Regions from separate parts of the Priestia sp. D51 genome, predicted to be linked through region 2. Evidence: riboswitches for the same ligand, from Rfam matches in the RefSeq annotation. Region 2 holds a riboswitch; each other region holds the start of a gene.
What was found. A riboswitch is a leader RNA that binds a small molecule or an ion and turns the genes downstream of it on or off. The one in region 2 is predicted to bind S-adenosylmethionine.
Positions count from the first base shown of each region.

Region 1: it holds a riboswitch for S-adenosylmethionine, as region 2 does, so the genes downstream of both, mtnW (2,3-diketo-5-methylthiopentyl-1-phosphate enolase) here and ACNHOZ_RS27000 (5-methyltetrahydropteroyltriglutamate--homocysteine S-methyltransferase) in region 2, are expected to answer to the same signal.
Region 3: it holds a riboswitch for S-adenosylmethionine, as region 2 does, so the genes downstream of both, ACNHOZ_RS22780 (MetQ/NlpA family ABC transporter substrate-binding protein) here and ACNHOZ_RS27000 (5-methyltetrahydropteroyltriglutamate--homocysteine S-methyltransferase) in region 2, are expected to answer to the same signal.

Region 1 is NZ_JBLTIR010000003.1:671,357-677,164, reverse strand. Features, by position in the region: gene ACNHOZ_RS15275 (sugar ABC transporter ATP-binding protein) at 1-22, opposite strand, end outside; gene ACNHOZ_RS15270 (sugar ABC transporter substrate-binding protein) at 39-1,115, opposite strand; gene ACNHOZ_RS15265 (1,2-dihydroxy-3-keto-5-methylthiopentene dioxygenase) at 1,238-1,753, opposite strand; gene ACNHOZ_RS15260 (methylthioribulose 1-phosphate dehydratase) at 1,769-2,407, opposite strand; gene ACNHOZ_RS15255 (2-hydroxy-3-keto-5-methylthiopentenyl-1-phosphate phosphatase) at 2,404-3,069, opposite strand; gene mtnW (2,3-diketo-5-methylthiopentyl-1-phosphate enolase) at 3,066-4,310, opposite strand; SAM riboswitch class I at 4,391-4,497, opposite strand; gene ACNHOZ_RS15245 (pyridoxal phosphate-dependent aminotransferase) at 4,628-5,800, opposite strand.
Region 2 is NZ_JBLTIR010000015.1:13,678-19,485, reverse strand. Features, by position in the region: gene ACNHOZ_RS27015 (LysE family transporter) at 1-300, shown strand, start outside; gene ACNHOZ_RS27010 (Rpn family recombination-promoting nuclease/putative transposase) at 1,045-1,911, shown strand; gene ACNHOZ_RS27005 (alpha/beta-type small acid-soluble spore protein) at 2,136-2,345, shown strand; gene ACNHOZ_RS27000 (5-methyltetrahydropteroyltriglutamate--homocysteine S-methyltransferase) at 2,481-3,608, opposite strand; SAM riboswitch class I at 3,690-3,790, opposite strand; gene ACNHOZ_RS26995 (hypothetical protein) at 4,289-4,621, opposite strand; gene ACNHOZ_RS26990 (STAS domain-containing protein) at 4,821-5,657, opposite strand.
Region 3 is NZ_JBLTIR010000006.1:223,193-229,000, forward strand. Features, by position in the region: gene ACNHOZ_RS22760 (methionine ABC transporter ATP-binding protein) at 1-868, opposite strand, end outside; gene ACNHOZ_RS22765 (MetQ/NlpA family ABC transporter substrate-binding protein) at 924-1,751, opposite strand; gene ACNHOZ_RS22770 (methionine ABC transporter permease) at 2,331-2,996, opposite strand; gene ACNHOZ_RS22775 (methionine ABC transporter ATP-binding protein) at 2,997-4,010, opposite strand; gene ACNHOZ_RS22780 (MetQ/NlpA family ABC transporter substrate-binding protein) at 4,023-4,841, opposite strand; SAM riboswitch class I at 4,922-5,038, opposite strand; gene ACNHOZ_RS22785 (transporter substrate-binding domain-containing protein) at 5,506-5,808, shown strand, end outside.

The DNA of each region.
Region 1 (5,808 bases), on a different contig from region 2:
TCATTGAAAGCTCGTTCGTCATGTCTGTCCCTCCACTTCTACTCTTTTTTACCCCATTCTTCTACGTACTGACTAAGCTGGTCCATATTAATCGTTTGATTAGGCAAGTCAGTTTGTTTGACTAAAACCGGATCAAAGGAATAATAACGAGGGATCTCTTGACCGGAAATCTTTTTAAGAAGCAGATCAACCTGCTTTTCTCCTACTGAAGCTGGGTTTACAGCAGCTGACGCTTTCCACGGGCTGTTTTTTGCCTGCATCATTTGCAGGTCTTCATCAGATAAGTCCACTCCGTATACCTTAATCTCATCTCGTCCTGCTTCTTTAATCGCTCTTGTGACTCCTTTTGCAAATTCGTCCCAAGGTGCCCAAACGGCTGCAATGTCTTCTTTATTTGGATACTGCTTTAATACAGCCGCCATTTTATTTTGAGTGTCTAGAGAGGTGTTGTCTGTTGCGCTTCCAAACGTGGCAATTTGTTTTACATCTGGATAGCGATTCATCATAATTTTATAAATGCTGTCGCGTTTTTCCATCGGTGCAAAGCCTCCAACAAACGCATATACAATATTTCCTTTTCCGTTAATGTCCTGCATCATTTGCTTTAACCCCTGGAGCGCAAGCATATAATCATCTTGGTCAATCGTTGTAACGCCTTCTACTTTTAATTCTACGTCTGTTGCAATAACGGGAATCCCTTTTGCAATCGCGCGCTTCACGCCAGGTTCAAGGGTTTCAGCCCGGCCGTGGTCAATCATAATACCGTCAACATTTTGGTTAATAGCCGTGTCTAAATACGCAGCCATTTTAGATTGATCATTATTAGAATCAGAAACGGATAGCTGTACTCCGGCTTTTTTAGCCGCTTTTGTCACACCTGTTATGTACTGAGCAGCGTGAGTGCCTGATGTAAATTCAGAAATAAGCGCAATTTTTGTATCTTTCGTAATCTGTTTTCCTTCTTGCTGTACAGGCTTAGCAGAAGCCGCTTGCTGCGCTGGAGCTGCCTGTGCTTTCTCGTTTAGACTTGGCTGTTCTTTCGTGCAGGCAGCCAGCGCAAAAACTAGAAGTACGAGCAAAGTAAGTGGCCACAGCATTTTTTTACTCTTTTTCATGGTGTTCCTCCTATTATACTTATTATTCATATAAAAATAGTTAGTTTTATAATAATCCAAAGAATACCCCGCTTTTAGATGTAAAAGCGGGGTGATCATGACCTATGCTTTACAAGTAGTTGTTATGCGTAAATAGGTACCCATCCTTCAGTTGTCACAAAAATTCGCACAGCGACTACTTTACGATCTTCCATTAGTGTAAAGTAATGAAGAATGTTTTCTGGTACTGAAATTAAATCGCCTGGCTCTAATTCAACATCAAAAAATTCGCCGTCTTTTCCTTGAATAACAAAGATTCCATGACCGCTTACGATAAAGCGAACTTCGTCATCTGTATGAATATGCTTGCGCTGAAAGTTTTTTAACAATTCATCAATGTTTGGTGTAGATTCCGATAACGAGATAACATCTTGAGCTTTATAGCCGCGGCGTTCAGAAATATCTTTAATATCCTCATCAAAAGCGTTTAAAATTTCTTTTTTTTCTTCATCAGTTAAATCATATTTTTCACGAAGATTTTCTGGAAGTTTTGTAATATCCCAGTTTTCATAAATAACTTCATTGTTTGCCAGAAAAGCTGATACTTCCTCTTGAGTTTCAATTCTTTTATTATTTACATGTAAGCGAATTTGCGCCATTTTTATTTCCTCCTTTTATAAATGCACCTTTGGCTTAATGCCTTTAAGTGATAGTAATTTCACATGGTAGCTAAATAGAAATTCATAGGCTTCTAGCGCTTTTTTTGTTTCAAACGCATTTTTTCCCCATACCGTAATCCCGTGGTTACGAATTAAAATCGCGCCTTGATTGCCTTTTATATGGTGAGAAAATTCTTCTGCTAGTGTCGGAATATCCGCGTAATTCGGAATAATCGGAACAGTAATTTCCGCATCTTCCTCCCAAATACCCAGTGCCTTAATAATTTCTTGGCCTTTGAATGAAATAAACCCTTCATCTCCGTACAGTTCAGAGATCACGTTGTTGTCGATTGTATGTACATGAAGGCTGCACCCAGCATTCGTTGACTCGTAAATCTTAACGTGCAAAAGCGTTTCAGCAGAAGGCTTTAAATGCGTTTCTTCTGCAGGTTTCCCGTATTGATCAACTAACAAAAAGTCTTCATTTGTGCGTTTTCTTTTATCTTTTCCACTTGCTGATACAAAGAAAGTTGTCGGATTTTGATCCACTTTAATCGCTAAGTTTCCGCTTGTACCGAAGAACCAATCGCGCTCTGCCAACTCATCTTTTATATCTGCAAGCTCGTGTAATCTTTGCTGAGCCATAATACTCATGCTTTCACCTCTTCTGTTAATTCTTGTAAATGGTGAATCACATCATAAAAAGTAGAAAAAGGACGATACGGTAGAGATAGCTCTTCGCATTTTTTAATTAAAAAGTCACGCGCAATGACAGTGTCAGCTAATTTGGCAGCCTGCAAATCTGTAATTGAATCGCCAATAACAACCGTATGATCTCTTTCATCTGCAAGATGGCGAATAATCGTTGGCTTACAGCAGCCGCAGTCATTTGTACACTGTTTATCACATGTATGAGGCCACGTAATGGAAATATGCTCACCGGAAAAATCAGATCCGTTGCAGTAGAGCATTTCCTCTGCAACTCGATTTCCCAAAAGCGGTTTTACAAAAAAGTCAATTCCTCCGCTTACAATATAAAGCGGAATATGATGCTCTTTTGTATAGGCAATAAAATCATCAAATCCATCTCGAATAGCAGACGTCTCTAAAATATAAGAAATAATATCTTCCTTTAATTCCACGGGAAGCAAGGCAAACATTTGCCCTACTCCTTCTTGAATGGAGACGCGCTGTGCTAGCACGTCGTCTTTAATACTTTCCCACTCCGGAGGAGCAAATTGTTTCATAATAGCAATAATGTTATCGCTATTTGTGATTGTTCCATCAAAGTCACAAAAGATTTTTAACGATGTCATGCTTTCACCTCTACTGTTCCCCATAGTTGCAAAGCTTTTTGCAACTCTTTTGATTCTTCCGCTTTTTCGGCTAGTGTTTGATGAGAGAGTACTCCATCTATCGCCGCACGGAATGCTTTTCCTCCTCCGATAGCGCCGTCTGGATGACCGTGAACTCCGCCTCCTGCATTAATAATGCTGTCGATGCCAAAGTCCTTCACAAGCTGCGGTACCATTCCAGGATGAATTCCTGCTGAAGGAACCGGGAAAGTCTGCTTATATTTGTACACAGGACGCGTTAATTCGTAGGCAATGCCTGTCGTATCTTCAAGAGAAAGCGCTACGCTTCCGTATGGTGATGGAAACAGTGAGAAATCCGCTCCGGCTAAGCGCAATAGTTTTCCAAGCAGTAATGAATTTGAAAAACCGTAAAACTCTGATGGCGTAAGCGCTCCGCTAACAGCTGGGTGTGCCATAATCGGCAAGTTAATTTCATCATCTTCTCGAAGTGCCTGCAGTACGTCTAACCCGTAAGCAAATACGTTGAATAAAAGAGCATCGGCTCCTAGCTCAGCTGCTTTTCTCGCTTTTTCTTTTAATTCAAACGTTCGTCCCGTTAAATTAACAGCATACAGCGTGCGGTGTCCCGTTTTTTCGTATACTTCATTCAGTACTTTTTTTCCTTCTGTAACGCGAGCTTCAAAAGGTGTTCGTTCACTATCAAACAAAATCTCGTCGTCTTTAACCAAATCCACTCCGCCAAGCGCTTGCTCACGAAGCTGAGTTGTTAAGTACGTCATATCTCTTCCAATTACGCCTTTAAAAATACTCATCACAAGCGGACGGTCATAAACGCCTAGTTTCTCTCGGATACCTTCTATTCCAAAGCGCGGTCCTGGGAATTCAGCTAATAATTCATCAGGAAAATCCAAGTCTAATAATTTCACTTTTCCATCAAGTGATAGTTTTCCGAAAACCGTAACTAAAATAGCCGGTAAATCTCTTGAAAAGTTGGCAGTAGGATAAGCAATTTTGACAATAGCCTGCTTAACCTCTCCGCCTAAATATCCGTTAACACGTTCGCAGTCTTGAAGCTCAGTTACGGATACGACGCGCCCTTTATGCTTTTGAAGCTGCTGTTGATCTAAAAGCGGCAGATCTGTCCATGAGCCGACGGTTAGTCCTAAAGCGATTCCTTCCGCTTTTTTATGAAAATTTCCTTTATTGTCATGTAGTAAGTAGCTTGCAACGATTTCACTCATTATGCTAAAAACTCCCTTGCTGTTTAATATCGTTAATAAAAAAAACCTCTTCTGTAATTAAGAAGAGGCTTTCGTTGCTCTTCTTATCTCTCAGCTGCTGCTGCAAGAATTAGCACCGTGCTTAACATGCGTTAAGTCGGTTGCCGGGCTTCATCGGGCTAGTCCCTCCACCTACTCTTAATAAGAAAGTTGCTATTTATTTAAATTGAATTCGTAGATTATATACTAAATAAAAAATACCGCTAGGATTTATCGGTTATTAATCTCGTTAACTTCTTACATATTAAGCCAACTCAAAAAGGATTGTCAATGCGTTTTTAAAATAAATTTAATTTTTTTATTCGAGATACAGCTTCTCTCATGCGCTCTTCATCCGTCAGCAGTCCTACGCGCACATAGCCTTCACCATATGTTCCGAAGCCTACTCCAGGTGCCACTACAACGTGGGCTTTTTCAAGAAGTAAATCTGAAAATTGTTCAGAAGTATATCCTTTAGGAACTTTTAGCCATGCAAAAAAGGAACCCGCTGGAGATGTAACGTCCCAACCAATTTCTTGAAGCCCTTGAATAAAGGTATTGCGTCTAGATTCATAGCGCTTAACTAAATCATTCACACATTGTTGAGATTCTAACAGAGCTGCCGCTGCTGCCTCTTGAACCGCCCCAAAGAGGCTGACATACATATGATCTTGAAGAAGATTAATAGCTTCTACTACACTTTCATTTCCTACAGCAAATCCAACTCGCCATCCCGCCATGTTATACGTTTTAGAAAGAGTATAAATTTCAATTCCCGTCTCTTTTGCACCAGGAGTCTGTAAAAAGCTGATTGGCTTTTTACCATCAAATCCAATGGCTCCGTAGGCAAAGTCGTGTACCACACAAATATCGTGCTTGGCAGCAAACGCCACGGTGTCTTCAAAAAATTCTGCTGTTGCCACTGCACCGGTAGGATTATTCGGATAGTTTAAAAACATGAGCTTTGCCTGTTCTTTAGCACGTTCACCTATCTCTTCGTATACGGGCAGAAAATGATTTTCAGCCGTGAGCGGCATCACTTCCATCTTTGCTTTTGCAAGCTCTACTCCAGACCAGTAATCAGGATATCCAGGATCCGGAACCAGCACCGTATCTCCAGGGTTTAATAAGCACTGCGGAATTTCTACAAGTCCACCCTTCCCGCCAAACAAAATAGCTACTTCTTTTTCAGGATCCACATCAACGCCATATTCTCGTTTATAAAAAGTCGCAACGGCCTCTTTTAAAAACTGGTGCCCCCGAAATGGAGAATATTTATGATGTATAGGATTAGCACTTGCTTTTTGGAGTGTTTCTACAATATGTGAAGGAGTAGGCTGATCAGGATTTCCCTGCCCTAAGTTAATAACGTCGTGCCCTTGGGCCATTACTTTTCCTACCTTGCCTACAAGTGATGCAAAAAATTGTTTTGGTAAACTTTTTAATAGTTCCGATTGCTCAAATTGTTTCATCATCGCAC
Region 2 (5,808 bases):
GGCTTTTTGATGGCTTTATTAAACCCTTTAAACATTGTATTTTGGTTTGGGGTGTACGGAGCTACCTTGCAAGAACTGACACAGAAAGTGTCCTCTTCTCTTTCTTTTCTCTACAGTTTATTTATTCTAGTAGGGATTATCCTTTGGAATCTCAATGTTGCTTTTACTGTCCACTTTGGCCGCGATCTTCTTACTGATAAATTCTTACGAATTATTTCAGTTGTAGCTGGACTTGTCTTAATTTTATATGGAGTGCGTTTTATTTTTCACTTCTTTAAACTAATTTTTCATTTTGCCTAATTCAAAGATACTCATCTATATCGTAAAGGAGAAAATTGAGAGGTGACCAAAAACTGTTTATTTTTGCTGTTACATTACTAGTAACACTTGTCCTTCTAACTTTATTATGCGTGTTTATTTCTAAGAAGTTACGAAAGAGACTAACACGTAGAAGTAAGCAATGGTGGCTCATTATACACGTTCTATCTGTAATTATTTATTTTGGCGGCATTTTTGGACAACTCTTAGTAACAAGTTCAATGACTTTCTTTTCTGATCAATCGCAGATATACGTTGGAATACTATTTATTAGTTATTTTGACCATTATCTAACGATACCTGGCGCATTAGCCTCTTTATTCACAGGGATATGGTTAGCTTTGCGTACTCACTGGGGAGGCCTAACAAAATATTATTGGGTTCTGACAAAATGGATAGGTAACATGCTTGCAATTCTTCTGGGGTCATCAATTACGGGTAATGTCGTATATAATTTATTCCCCAAAATTCTTTCTAGTGATTTACATCCTTTCCAAAACCCTCTTTATTTTCAGAGTCGAAGAATGCTATTTGGGGGTATTTCAATAAGCTTTATCCTTCTGGCTTTTTTAGTCATTATTTCTTATATAAAACCTTGGGGCAAGAGAAAGGTTAACTGAGTTTTTTTTTAGCGTACATATCTGCGGGTACAAAGTGTACTATAGGAAGAAGAAATCTAGTCATGATATACTATTGGTAATAACCATAAATACGACGGAGGGCATTATGACAAAACGATTAGATTTACGTGTTGACTTTGCATTTAAATCATTATTTGGCACCCATGGAAATGAATCCATTCTAGCTGCCTTTTTAAATGCTGCGCTTCGTTTTCCAGACGAAAAGAAGATTCAAACGGTTCAGCTGTTAGATCCGCATTTTAATAAAGAAAACCAAGAAGATAAACGTTCCATTCTGGACGTACACGCACAATTAGAAGATGGAAGCCGCGTTAATATTGAGATTCAGCTTAATAACAAACATGACATGGAAAAGCGAACCCTCTATTATTGGTCCAAGATGTATAGCAGCCAAATGAAAGAAGGTATGGACTACGGAGAGCTTTGTAAAACCATCACCATCAATATTGTAAATTTCCGTTATTTATCTCATATTAATCATTATCATTCCACCTTCCAGTTATACGAACGTGAACAAAAATTACTCTTAACGGATATGATAGAAATTCATTTTATGGAACTACCTAAGTTATTGATTAAATGGCGTAACAGAGAGGTAGATCCACGAGAAGATCAACTTGTACGATGGTTATTATTGCTTGAAGCATCGGAAGATGAAGAAATCACTCAAGTATTGGAGGAGATTGCAATGCAAGAAGATCACGTGCTAAAAAAAGCGATAGATGAGTGGGAACGCGTAAGCCAAGATCCAGAAGTGTTATTAGCTTATGAAGCCCGAAGAAAAGCATTATTAGATGAGAAATCAGCTTTGAAAAGAGCTGAAAGGAAAGGAAAAGAAGAAGCTATAAAGTTAATGGCCATTGGAATGATTCAAGAAGGTATAGCGAGTAATATAATCAGTAAATTGACAGGTCTTTCTGTAGAAGAAATCGAAAATCTTCGTCATCAATAAATAGAAAAAAGAGCCGTACTTAAAAGGTACGGCTCTTTTTTCGAACATGGCAAATATTGATTTTCATTACAAGGAAATGAAACATCTAATACCACTTTTTACAGTGTCATTTGTTTCTAAAAAATAGTATAGGAAGCACGTAAGAAAATAATACATCCATTATTTACTATGTATGTACTTCTTTTAAGATAGGAACTTTAAAAGAAACAAGGAGGTGACACAACATGGCAAACAACAAAAGCAGCAACAACAACGAGTTATTAGTATATGGTGCTGAACAAGCAATCGATCAAATGAAGTATGAAATTGCGAGCGAATTTGGTGTAAACCTTGGTGCTGACACAACTGCACGTGCAAACGGATCAGTAGGTGGCGAAATCACTAAGCGTCTTGTACAAATGGCTGAGCAACAACTTGGCGGCGGACGTTTCTAATAAAACTTTATAATAATGGCTGAAGGAAGAATGAACTTCATTCTTCCTTTTTTCGGTTATAAGATCCGCCTATTTATCGTATTTCAACACATCTAGAATGCTACTTATGTAAAATTAAAAAGCGATTCTCACTTTTTAGTTGGCTCCCCAGACATCTTGAGCAATTTTAATTATGTGACTAATTTTATTCCACTGTTCCTCTTCTGTTAATACATTTCCTTCTTCTGTACTTGCAAAGCCACATTGCGGACTCAATGACAAGTTAGCTAGAGGAACATACTGACTTGCTTCTTGAATTCTTTGCTTAATAACCTCAGTATCTTCTAGTGTAGGAAATTTAGATGTTACTAACCCTAAAACAACAGTTTGATTGTTACCTGTAAAGCTTTTTAATGGTTCAAAATCTCCTGAACGGTTATCATCATATTCAAGAAAAAGCCCATCTACATGTAAGTTAGCAAAGATTGCATCGGATATAGTATCATAGCCACCACTTGTGATATAAGTAGATCTAAAGTTTCCACGGCAAATATGCATAGTAATGAGCATATCTTCAGGCTTTTTAGAAATAGCATCATTTAAACAACTTACTCGAGTATTGATAATGTCTTTTACATCCATACCCAGCTTCTCAACAACCGCATTGATTCGTTCTTCAGAAACAAAATCAATCCACGAAGTATCGTCTAATTGTAGGTAACGGCAGCCTGCGTCGTAAAAGGCTTGAATCGCTTTCTGATAAGCAGCCACAGTATCATGATAAAATTGATCTCTGTTTCCATTGTAATATGTATCTTCTTGAATTCGAGTAAATAACATGTTTGGGCTTGGAAGTGAGAATTTAGCGACTTGGCTTCCATCACCATGGCGTTCGACAGCTTCTTTTAAAAACGTGAAATGTTCTACCATATAATGATGATTGAAGTCTACTTTACCTACTACCTTAATCGCGTTATTTTTGGTTTTTGCACCCTTGAATTGGCTGATATATTCTGTCTCAAACTGCTCTACACCTTCTAAGCCTGATAAGAAGTCCAAATGCCACCAAGAACGTCTAAATTCACCGTCCGTGATAGATTTAAGACCTACTTCAATTTGCTTCTGGACAAGCTTTTCAATTTCTTTATCCTCTACAGATTTTAGATCGGCTTCATTAATTGTACCATTTGCATACGCTTTTCTTGCTTCTTTAAGGGGAGTTGTGCGTAAAAAGCTGCCTACGTGATCAGCTTTAAATGGAGCCTTCACTAGTGTCTTTGTCATGAGTTTGTTTCCTTCTTTCTTTTTAAAATAAAAAACCTCTTCTTAAAAATAAGAAGAGGTTAATAATCGTTATGGGTTCTCTTCTTATCTTCAAGCAAATTGCTACTGGAATTGGCACAGTACTTTAACAGTCTGTTGCCGAGGCTTCCTAGGGCCAGTCCCTCCACCTCTCGAGATAAGAATATTCAATTTATTTAACTAGAAGAAATATTACACTTGTTTTCTTAGCTTGTCAACAAAAAATTGGAAAATCAGAAATAGCACATCTCTTATCTCATTACTTCCTCATTACCTACTACAGTAAGGGTTCTTCTTTGTTTTTGGTTTGGACAGGAAAGCTTATCGCAATAGCTACATAGTATTTAAAGAATTTGGCTCCATTACCTAATTGTTATTTATCTTCACCAATTGTATTAAAAAAATATCTGACTCCATTATACCTAGCCTCTTCATTGCACTTTGCAAGGAGCGCTATTCCTCACTTCTAATTTCTCTCTTTGATTCATTTCTTAGAGCGAATACGCTAAACCAATCTTTCATATAGTCACATCTTCTTGCAAATACGAAAAGAGCAACCATCATATACTGGCTGCTCTCTCCTAGCAAAAATGCACTCACATCAATGTGAATGTGAACGTATTCATATTACAGCACTTCATTGATAAAAAAAGAAATAATTTCTATTTGCCTTTATACATAGTTAATCGTTCTTTTGCTAAATTAATTAATTCCTTTAACTCTTCAACAGATTGCTTGTTATTACAATCGTTTAATAAATCTATTGTATCTTGCAAAAATTGCTCTCTTCTTTTTACCCTTTTATATTCAGCCCTATATTCTTCTGCCATCCTTGCTGTTCGAGTAGACCCCTGACGAGGAGTGGGAACTTTTTCAAAATCTGAGGTACGAGATTTTTTATCTTTTTCATCAAGCATAGCGTTTTCTGGATTCCTATTCCTCAATCCTGATTGACCCAAAATACTCCTTGCAGCTCGTTCTCTTCTAATGGCCATTGTCATTTCCCCTCTCTGGAATTGAGATTTGAGATAAAACGTCTTGTACACATTCAATAACAATAAAATAAACCCTTCTTTTGATAAGTTAAATTACTAATTTCAATTGATGCTTAGTTACTAGCTATTCCGTCTTTATTTCTATCCAACAATAAGAAGACTACCTTCCATTGGTAGTCTTCCTGCTGCTATAATTCTTTTACCTTATATGCAAAAGGTCACTTACTGCGTCCTTTAGTTTTCCATAGGTTCTTATTTTACTGAAGTCTATACCCAATTGAACGGCTGTTAAAGCAATTTCTGGACGGATACCTGTAATCGTTGTATCAATTCCTAGCAATTCTAACATGTTTACGACTTGAAACAATTCATTGGTCATCATTGTATCAATGGAAGGTACACCTGATAGATCAATGATTAGGCAAGACAATTCAAGGTCTTTTGCCTGCATCATAATTTTTCCCGCAAAGTCATTGCTCTTATAGTCATCGATCTGACCAATTATAGGAAGAACACCAACTGTATCTGAAATACTAATGATTGGTGTACTCAGTTCTGAAATTAGCTTTTTTTGAGCATATACTTGCGCCTCTGCTACTTGTCCATAATACATGGTAAAGAGTTCAATCATCCGGTCAAAGGCTTCGTTTAAGGTTCTGTTCCATAGAATAATATCTTGTTGTGTAATACTAGACTGATGGAGGCTTATAAATGCTTCAACCTTGTTAAGAAAAATAGCACGAAACTTTTTGAAATGACGGATACTCAGGTAAAGAGGATTCCCTAAGCGAGCTCGTTTGGTTGCAATCTCTTGGGCCCAACCACTAAGATTTTTAAAAGATCCATCCTTTAGGACCTTCACTATTGTACGGGTAAAATAGTGATTTTGTTCTCGAAGGTATTCAGTTACCTCTGGAGAAGCATCAGCTGTATAAACAGAATTCTCTTCTATCTCTCGAGAATCTAACCACTCTTGAGCCATTTCATTCACATGTTGTAATAAAAAATCATGTAATTCTTGAGTCATTTTATCCATAGCGTTTTCCCCTTTGGTGATAGATAACTTTATCTTTCCCTTTTATTGAGCACAGAAAACATAACTACTATTCAACACACGGATACTTATTTTAAGGTATGGTACGTTCATGCGAGGGAGCGTTTCTGCGGTACCTCTTTAGTTTTATAGA
Region 3 (5,808 bases), on a different contig from region 2:
CATTAAAGCGCTTTGATAAGGTGGAAATCACAGATTGACCGGAATTGCTGCCGAGAAAATTAATCTTAAAAATCTTCTGATTTGAATTTGTAGTTTGTACTAATTCATACATGTTTTGCGGAATGTCATCTCGAACAACGGACTGAACAAAATTTTTAGCAATTTCAGTACGTGGATTTGAAAAAATATCAAATACATTTCCTGTTTCAATAATTTTCCCGTCCTTCATCACAGCGACACGATTACAGATTTGCTTAATGACTTCCATTTCGTGTGTGATTATTACAATCGTAATTTGATATTCTTCATTAACTTTTTTCAGCAATTTCAAAATAGATTCTGTTGTATGCGGATCTAATGCGGAAGTTGCTTCATCACATAATAAAATAGAAGGGTTTGTGGCTAATGCACGTGCAATGCCCACTCTCTGTTTTTGACCTCCTGACAGATGATCGGGATATGCACCTGCTTTGTCTTCTAAACCTACAAAATGAAGCAGCTCTTCTACACGTATCTTTATGTCTTTTTTTGGTTTTCCACTTAATATAAGGGGCATTGCTATATTTTCAAACACTGTTTTTGAATTTAATAGATTAAAGTGTTGAAAGATCATGCCGATTCTTTTTTTATTTTTTCTTAGCTCTACTTCAGATAACGTTGCTAAGTTTTCTCCATCTACTATGACTTCACCTGACGTCGGGTACTCCAGCAGGTTAATCGTTCGAAGCAGTGTGCTCTTCCCCGCCCCGCTTAATCCAATTACTCCAAATATGTCTCCTTTTTGTATCGTTAAGTCAATGTCTTTTAGAGCTTCAACTTTCTTTGAGCCACTCTCGAATATTTTTGAAACACATTGAAACTTTATCAAAAGAAACCCTCCTTTTCTTTCAAACTGTTATTCCTATTTCTTTTTTACTCCTATACTAGAAAGCTGGAACGACTGCGCCATCATATTTGTCATTAATAAACTTTTTAACCTTATCTGTAGTAAGTGCTTTTGCTAAACGTTGAATATTTTTATCATCTTTTTTCTCTTTCGTAGTCACTAAAATATTCACATAAGGAGACTCTTTCTTTTCAATAATTAACGCATCTTCAGTTGGTTTGAACCCGCCTTCAAGAGCGTAATTTGTATTGATAGCTGAAGCTTCTACATCATCAAGAGAGCGTACAAGAAGCGGGCCGTCTACTGCAACAAAGTCTAGCTTCTTTTTATTCTTCGAAATATCTTCAACCGTATAAGAGCTACCACTAGGTTTCTTGTTTAATTCAATGATTCCATTAGCCTCGAAAAGCTCTAGTGCACGTGAAAAGTTCACCGGATCGTTAGGAACAGCAACCTTTGCTCCTTTGGATAAATCGTCAATTGATTTTATTTTTTTTGAATACACTCCAAAAGGTTCAATATGAACGTTTTTCACGCTGACAAGATTTAATCCACTGTCTTTATTCGTTTGCTCTAAGTATGGCGTATGCTGAAAATAGTTGGCATCTAATTCTCCATTTGCTGTTTGTTCATTTGTCTGTATGCCGTCTTTAATATTTACAATGTCCAACTTTATACCTTCTTTTTTTAAATCAGGTTCCACATACTTTAAAATTTCGGCATGCGGCGTGGAAGCTGCTCCCACTTTAAGAACTATATCTTCTTTCTTGTCACTATTTTGACCAGATGCTTTTTCTTTATTTCCACACCCTCCCACAACAGTAATCACTGCTAATAATGCAAAAAGCCATACAAATTTCTTCATTTCTCTCTCTACCTCCACTATTTGTGATGCATTAAACATATAGCGTTAATCTGCTGCCACTAAAAAAGACAAAAACTCTCAGGTAACCCCCGTCATTTTTGTCTCCATTCGTCTGGTCGACTGTTCTATTTAAACTATATGTTTAACAAACATTTTCAAATCCGATAATTCCAATAAGAATTTTAAATCTTTTGAAAAATATACCAAACATCTTTTTGACTGTCAATTTAGTATTTTTAAACCGTGAGATTACATATTTCATGCTTGCTCGCTATACTTAGGTGCTTTAATCAAGCATTAGATAAAAAATCTAGACAAAGTGTTTCTACAGCCCTTCTGGTCAACCAGAGGCTCTTCAAGCGTATCAATAACGTTGGAAGAGCCTCTTTTGTTTTATAGACAAGCAATAAAATTTTAAGATGAAATGAGGAAAATCCGTTAGAACCATTCAGCAATCAACAGAAATAGTACTGAACACTTGTCGGTCATTAACCCGTTAATTATAGAAGAACTAAAAATGTGTTTCATTTAAATAAAAAGCTCACGCACCTATAATGCGTGAGCTTCTTATTTTTATAGTCAGCTGTCTTTTTTTAACTTCCTTGCTGAATAATTCCCCAAGGATTGTATCAACTGAACAATAATAATCAAAATTAAAATGGTTGTATACATAACAGTCGGCTCAAAACGTAAGTGTCCGTATTGAAAAGCTATGTCTCCAAGCCCTCCTGCTCCAACAAGCCCTGCCATCGCCGTCGCTCCAATAAGACCAATAGTAGCTATTGTCAGCCCAAGAATAATACCTGAACGTGCTTCTCTAACAACAACATACCAAATAATTTTTGGTGTTGAGATTCCCATTGATTGATAAGCTTCTATAATACCTTTATCTACTTCAAGTAATGCAGATTCCATTAACCTAGCTATATAAGGGGCTGTATACACAACTAAAGGGACAATAACACCTTGTACGCCAATTGTAGTACCAGCAACTAGTTTAGTGAATGGAAGGATGAAAAATAATAAAATGATAAAAGGAATGGATCTAATAATATTAATAATCCAGTTGCACGTTCGATATACCCACACATTTTCAGCTTGACCACCTGGTCTTGTCATTACTAAAAAGATTCCCATTGGTAAACCAATGATGATGGCAATAATTAACGAGATAATGGTCATCGTAGCAGTTTGCAATAAACCTTCCCAGATTACACTTCCCCACTCATTAAAGAAAGCAGCCATTTAGTTTACCTCCTCTACAATTACGCCTTGATTTGTTAAGTATGTAATCGCTTGTTCATATTCTTCCTTTTCACCGCGTAAATGAACGAGTAACTTACCCAGAGTGTGGTTTTTTAGCTGTTCAATTCCCCCTGCTAATATGCTTGGCAATACATTAAATTTCCGAGAAACTAAAGCTAAAGCTGGTTCTTCTGAAAGCTCATTTCCAACAAAGTGCAAAGAAACCAGCTTACCGGTACTGCGATAAGACGCCATTATTTCAGACGGAATAGTGAAGGTATTTTCAGATTCTACAAAGCGTTTTGTTGTCGGATGCTTAGGGTTAGTAAAAAGGGAAACGACTGTACCTTCTTCTACGACGTGTCCATTTTCCATAACGGCAATTCGGTCACAAATGCGTTGTACCACATTTAACTCATGCGTGATTAAAAAGATTGTTAATCCAAGCTCTTTATTAATCTTTAACAGTAAGCTCAAAATGGCTTCGGTCGTTTCGGGATCAAGTGCACTAGTTGCTTCATCACTTAATAAAATCTCAGGTTCATGCGCTAGCGCACGAGCAATAGCAACACGCTGCTTCTGCCCGCCGGAAAGCTGTGAAGGATAATGATTTTGTTTATCTAAAAGTCCTACGATTGATAAATATTTTTCTACGCGCTCCTGAATTAATTTTTTGTTTACGCCTTCTAGCTTTAATGGAATCGCTATGTTGTCGTAAACTGTTGCCGTTTTTAATAAATTGTAGCCTTGAAAAATCATGCCGATTTTTCTTCTCGTTTTCTGCAGCTCTTGCTTACTTAGCTTTGATAGATTTTTTCCATCAATGATGACCTCTCCAGAAGTTGGTTTTTCCAATAAATTGATGCAGCGGATTAATGTGCTCTTTCCAGCTCCACTATAGCCAATAACACCGAATACTTCACCTTTATTAATCGTTAACGAAACATCTTTAACAGCTTCTACTGCTTTTCCGTTCACTTTATAGGTTTTAGAAGTTTTCTTCAGTTCAATCATTCTAGCCCCTCCTTAAAATGCCGGTACAACAGAACCTTTAAATTCTTTTTCTATGTATGTACGAATTGTATCTGAATGATAATATTTTTCCAATTTATCAATAATTTCATCTTGTTTATTCTCTGTACGGACAACAAAATAGTTTGGATATGGATTATTTTTTATTTTTTCATGATAGATTGCATCATTATTAATCGATAAGCCCGCTCCCATTGCGAAGTTTGTATTAATGGCTGCTGCAGCTACTTCATCCAACTGAGACGGAAGTTGAGACGCCTCTAACTCTACGATTTGAAGATCAAGCTTATTTTCAGAAACATCTTTTTTAGTAGCCGTTGTTTTCACACCATCTTTTAACTTAATAACTCCTGCAGATTCAAATAGTTTTAGCGCGCGGTATTCATTGCTTGGGTCGTTTGGTACTGCAATTTTATCTCCTTTTTTGAGCTCACTAACATTTTTAATACTATTTGCATAAATACCCATCGGGAAGGCTACTGTTTTGAACACATCTGTAATCTTATAATTTTTATCTTCCACTTGCTGCTTTAGAAAAGGTAGAGTTTGATAGTTATTGCTATCTAAATCATGTTGATCTAATGCTGTATTAGGAGTGTTATAGTCGTTAAAGACTTTTACCGTAATATCAATGCCATCTTTCTTGGCTAATTTTTTCACCTGCTCTGTGATTTGCTGGTGAGGTCCACCCGTTACACCAATTGTAATTTTTTTCGAATCTAATGCTTGTGCTTCTGATTTGCCGCAGGCTGCTGATACCAACAGGGATGCTGCTACTAAGGTAAGGCCAATTGCTTTTGTTACTTTTTTCATGTTTTTATTCTCTCCTTTATTTTCTCCATAAAAAAACGCCTCCCTCAAAGATTAAGAGAAGCGATAGTTTACGATCGGTTCTCTTATCTTCCAATGTACATACCATGCACATTGCTGGATTTAGCACCAAAACAATACATGTATTGTTAGGTTGCCGGGCTTCAAAGGGCCAGTCCCTCCACCGCTCTTGATAAGAGTTGTTTTTATAAAGTTTTATTTACATTAATTTAACTTTATTATCCGAAAATTGTCAATGTTTATTTTTAATATAATTTTTAGTATAGGAATAACAAAAGATTCGTATAATAAAAACTCAATTAAAAGATGATTTGTATAACTTATGATTTCTCTTTTCTTATTCTTATATAGTGAATAGCCTTCTATTACTTAAGCGAGAAGGTTTTTCTTTGTATTTATGATATTGACAAAAATAGGAATACACCGATATAATTCACATTAATTCTATCGGTAATATATATTTTATGAAAGTTGTAAGGAGTTTTACTTATTTTTTACTGTTAGAATATACTTCCTCTACCGTGGTAGTAAGTATATGTTCACCGCCTACTGGATCACCAATGGCACCGAAAAAGCTTTTTAGCAGCTTTTTCGGTGCTTTTTTATTATTCGTCAAACAGAAATTAGTATGGGGAGGAATAAAACGATGAAAAAATTATGCTTTACTTTAACTTTGGCAATTGGACTGATTATGGCTTTAGGAGGATGCTCTCAAAGCTCTAGCTCAGAAAATAGCGATAAAAAAGTAATCAAAGTTGCTTTGAGTGATGAAGTAAATCCGCCTTTTCTATTTACGAACGACCAGAATGAACCTATTGGATATGATATGGATTATTTAAAGCAGCTTGAAAAAAAGCTTCCAGAGTACAAATTTGAATACACCCTTGGAGAAGAAGAAACAAATTTGGTAGGTGTTTCGACAGGAAAATATGATTTCGCCATCAACTGG